DNA from 2 places in the Fictibacillus sp. 5RED26 genome. Region 1 is predicted to be linked to the other one. Evidence: a T-box and tRNA genes for the amino acid it is inferred to sense, from the RefSeq annotation. Region 1 holds a T-box; the other holds one or more tRNA genes.

Region 1 (2,474 bases):
ATCGTTATGAAGGAAAGCACTTAATAAAAGATATTGACCAATCACTTGGAGGATATATCCGAGGACAGTTATTTGTAGGTGCTATACTAGGAGCTGCAGCAATGGTTGCTTTGTGGGTGGTGGGAATGCCGTATCCGATTCTTTTAGGACTGGTGATCGCGATAACGGATATCATCCCTTACTTTGGTCCGATCTTAGGAGCGATCCCCGTCGTGTTGATCGCACTCACGATCTCTTGGAAGATGGTATGGATCACTGTTGGCATCATGCTTGTTTTGCAGTTTATTGAAGGTAACATCCTTGGTCCGTTTATCGTCGGCAAGAATCTGCACATCCATCCTGTATTTATCATTTTTTCATTATTACTTGGGGGAGAACTGGCTGGTGTACCAGGTATGATCTTGGCTGTTCCAATCTTCAGTGTGATTAAAGTCATTATCATTCATATCAGGGAACATCGACTTCAATCATCATCCGATTGACAAGTAAGAATGAATAAACGTATACTAACGCTAGAAGATCAAAAATCGCTGAAAGAGAAAAGTACGTTTCAGTCCTTCCAAAAGAGAGAAACATCCATCGGCTGAAAGATGTTTTAGGAAGAAGCGAAGCAGAAAGCTACTCTGGAGTGCAGAAGGAAAATCTGCCGTTATGCCGCGTTAAGGCTTTAATCAAGGTGATATGCTTATTTAAAAGCGTATAACCAGGGTGGTACCGCGTGAATTCAAACTCTCGTCCCTGTATTTTTTATAGGGATGGGAGTTTTTTTATTGGCTTTTTTCGTTCGAAAGTAGTTGATTTCCCCTCCAGGTTGCTCACTTTCCATAGGGCGAACGGTGAGCCTCCTGTCTAGTTATAGTGACTAGCCCGTCTCCACCTATTCACTCGTCCCATAGGAGTCTCGCACCTTGCGCTCCAATCAACTTACAAGGAAGACAAAAGACATTTAGAAGCAACATATTGTTTTTCTGTTAATGAAACGAAATCAACTACTAAAAAAACAACCAAGTTTACGAAATCAGTCTTTATATTTATCTAAAAAAGGAGAATGAAAACGATGAAAAATTTGACTTCAGCTCAAGTTAGACAGATGTTCCTTGATTTTTTCCAAGAAAAAGGCCATGGTGTAGAACCTAGCGCTTCCTTAGTACCTCATGAGGATCCTACACTTTTATGGATCAACAGTGGCGTTGCAACACTGAAAAAATATTTTGACGGCCGCGTGATTCCTGAGAACCCTCGTATCACAAACGCACAAAAATCAATCCGTACGAACGATATTGAGAATGTTGGTATCACAGCAAGGCACCATACGTTCTTTGAGATGTTAGGAAACTTCTCGATCGGTGATTATTTTAAAGTGGAAGCTATTCTTTGGGCATGGGAGTTCTTAACGAGTGAAAAATGGATCGGCTTTGATCCTGAAAAACTTTCTGTAACGATCCACCCAGAAGACGATGAAGCATTTGATATTTGGACAAAACAAGTAGGGTTACCTGAAGAGCGTATCATTCGTTTGGAAGGAAACTTCTGGGATATCGGTGAAGGGCCAAGTGGACCTAACACAGAAATCTTCTATGACCGCGGTGCAGCTTACGGCAACGATCTATCTGATCCTGAACTATATCCAGGTGGGGAGAACGACAGATATCTTGAAGTATGGAACCTGGTGTTCTCTCAGTTCAACCACAACCCGGATGGCACATATACGCCACTTCCTAAGAAGAACATCGATACAGGTATGGGACTTGAGAGAATGGTTTGTGTGATCCAAGACACGAAGACGAACTTTGAAACAGATCTATTCATGCCGATCATTAAAGAAACAGAAAAGCTTTCTGATACGTCTTATGGCTTGAGTACAGAAACCGATACTGCGTTTAAAGTAATCGCTGACCATGTACGTACGGTAAGTTTTGCGATCGGTGACAGTGCTCTACCATCAAATGAAGGAAGAGGGTATATCCTTCGACGTTTGATCCGAAGAGCGATTCGTTTTGCGAAAAAGATCAACATCAACAAGCCGTTCATGTATGAACTCGTTCCAACTGTTGCAGACATCATGGTAGACTTCTACCCGGAAGTAAAAGAAAAAGTGCCGTTTATCCAAAAAGTCATCAAGACGGAAGAAGAGCGTTTTCATGAAACGATCAACGAAGGTCTTGCTATCTTAGAAGATGTTATGGCAAAAGAAAAAGAAGAAGGAAGAAAAGTCATCTCAGGTAAAGACGCATTTAAGCTATATGATACATTTGGTTTCCCATTCGAGCTTACACAGGAGTATGCAGCTGAAAACGGAATGGATGTAGATTTAGAAGGCTTCGAAAACGAGATGAAGGCTCAACGTGAACGTGCGCGTGCAGCAAGACAAGAAGTAGACAGCATGCAAGTTCAAGGTGGAATTCTTTCTGATATCACCGTGAAAAGTGAATTCAGAGGTTATGACAGTTTAACAGGAGAAGCGAAAATTTTAG
Region 2 (2,474 bases), on a different contig from region 1:
GGAAACGTCGTATCTAGTTTTGAGAGAACATAAAAAAATGATGAAAATCATTAAAAATTCTCTTGCAAAAAGCTTTAAAATATAATAAAATTTATCTTGTCCCAACAGGATAAATGATTTTGAGAGTGTTACATAAGTAACTAGGTCCAGTGATGATGGCAAAGAGGTCACACCCGTTCCCATACCGAACACGGAAGTTAAGCTCTTTAGCGCCGATGGTAGTTGGGGGTTTCCCCCTGTTAGAGTAGGACGTCGCTGGGCTAAAATCTCAAAATTCCAACTTAGTTGTGGATTTTCATTACATTATTCCACAGTAGCTCAGTGGTAGAGCTATCGGCTGTTAACCGATCGGTCGCAGGTTCGAGTCCTGCCTGTGGAGCCATTTTTACTTGCTTCCATAGCTCAGCAGGTAGAGTGCTTCCATGGTAAGGAAGAGGTCACCGGTTCGAGCCCGGTTGGAAGCTCCATATCATACTTACTTTTAAAACATACAGTTATGGCCCGTTGGTCAAGCGGTTAAGACACCGCCCTTTCACGGCGGTAACACGGGTTCGAATCCCGTACGGGTCACCATTTTTATAAATATTTGGAGGATTAGCTCAGCTGGGAGAGCACCTGCCTTACAAGCAGGGGGTCGGCGGTTCGAACCCGTCATCCTCCACCATTTTTTTTGCTTGCCGGTTTAGCTCAATTGGTAGAGCAACTGACTTGTAATCAGTAGGTTGGGGGTTCAAGTCCTCTAGCCGGCACCATGTTTACTTTCTTTGATAGTAGACACAGAGCACAACGAAGTGCTTGAAGAGTAACTCTCTTTTTTTATGTGGAGGGGTAGCGAAGTGGCTAAACGCGGCGGACTGTAAATCCGCTCCCTCCGGGTTCGGCGGTTCGAATCCGTCCCCCTCCACCATCTTATGTTTAACGATACAAAAGTTAGACGATACTAATAGAATATGCGGGTGTAGTTTAGTGGTAAAACAAGAGCCTTCCAAGCTCTGGTCGTGAGTTCGATTCTCATCACCCGCTCCATATTATTTCTTCGGGGCTTTAGCTCAGCTGGGAGAGCGCCTGCCTTGCACGCAGGAGGTCAGCGGTTCGATCCCGCTAAGCTCCACCATATACATAATCATTTCACTTCAGGCGATGCCTGAAGTTTTTTTATTGTTTAGAAGACTTTAAAATACTTCTCGTTTGATAGAGATATTAACTTTTTGGCTGCTAGTGTATAGTGTGATCACGTATACATGTGTCAGTTATGGAATAGGGTTAAGGGTATGTGCTTCATATTTATTGTGGAACTATGACGATTCGCCGATATAGGAACAAAACTCGCCGTATTATTTGCGAAATATCTTGATATTTTCTAGAATTAGCATCACAAATACCCCGAGTGGTATTTGTTTTAGCGGTCTATTTATCTACTCATGTAACGGAACCTCTAAATATACCCCATTTCAGTACTGATAAGTTAAACAGAGTTAAGAAAAACGGAAAGAAGATGGCTCGAAGCCATCTTCTTTTTTGTCCTTTCTTATCCGAAACCTTATAAATATGTAACTTAAGGTCGAAAGCGCTTTCTTTTTGGTATATCTATGCAACATTTTGTCCAGTTGAACCATGAAATCCCTTACAGCTACAATAGAGATAGATTTTCATGTTTTATGTGTTTTTCATAAGGGAGGAAGAAAAATGTTGAAAGATATTACAGTAATCGGAGTACCGATGGATTTAGGACAAATGCGCCGTGGTGTAGATATGGGACCGAGTGCGATTCGATATGCGGGTGTTGTTGAACGCCTTGAAAACCTGGATTATCGTGTTGAAGATTTTGGTGATATAGATATTGCTCGTCCAGAAAAACAAAGTATTGAAAACGAAGGTAACCTGAAAAATTTACAAGGTGTTATTGATGCGAGTGAAAAGCTGTCACAAACTGTATCAAATGTAATCTCCAACAAGAAGTTTCCACTCGTGCTTGGAGGAGACCATAGTATTGCGATTGGTACGTTAGCTGGGGTTTCTAAGCACTACGAGAATTTAGGAGTTATTTGGTACGATGCGCATGGAGATCTGAATACTGCCGATACTTCACCGAGTGGAAACATTCATGGGATGCCACTTGCGGTAAGCATTGGTATCGGTCATGAGAGACTTACAAACATTAGTGACTATAAACCAAAGATCAAACCTGAAAATATTGTAATCATTGGCGCGCGGTCCTTAGATGAAGGTGAACGTGAGCTGATAAAAGAAAGAGGAATCAAAGTATATACGATGCATGAAGTAGATCGTCTGGGGATGGCGAAGGTTATGGAAGAAACGATTGAATACTTAGCTCACACAGATGGTGTACACTTGAGTCTCGATTTAGATGGTCTTGATCCTCATGATGCACCTGGTGTTGGAACGCCTGTACTTGGAGGGATCAGCTACCGAGAGAGCCACTTGGCAATGGAGATGTTAGCTGAAGCGGAAGT

What was found. The T-box of region 1 lies ahead of alaS (alanine--tRNA ligase). A T-box ahead of a tRNA ligase gene usually reads a tRNA of that ligase, here a tRNA-Ala.
Region 2: it encodes a tRNA-Ala, which carries the amino acid that the T-box ahead of alaS (alanine--tRNA ligase) is inferred to sense. The anticodon was not compared.

The regions. Positions count from the first base shown of each region.
Region 1 is NZ_JACZDU010000007.1:109,807-112,280, reverse strand. Features, by position in the region: gene IHV10_RS19510 (AI-2E family transporter) at 1-482, shown strand, start outside; T-box leader at 522-743, shown strand; gene alaS (alanine--tRNA ligase) at 1,058-2,474, shown strand, end outside.
Region 2 is NZ_JACZDU010000012.1:9-2,482, forward strand. Features, by position in the region: rRNA gene rrf (5S ribosomal RNA) at 146-261, shown strand; tRNA gene IHV10_RS21185 (tRNA-Asn) at 308-382, shown strand; tRNA gene IHV10_RS21190 (tRNA-Thr) at 392-467, shown strand; tRNA gene IHV10_RS21195 (tRNA-Glu) at 499-573, shown strand; tRNA gene IHV10_RS21200 (tRNA-Val) at 589-664, shown strand; tRNA gene IHV10_RS21205 (tRNA-Thr) at 677-752, shown strand; tRNA gene IHV10_RS21210 (tRNA-Tyr) at 823-907, shown strand; tRNA gene IHV10_RS21215 (tRNA-Gly) at 953-1,026, shown strand; tRNA gene IHV10_RS21220 (tRNA-Ala) at 1,039-1,114, shown strand; gene rocF (arginase) at 1,687-2,474, shown strand, end outside.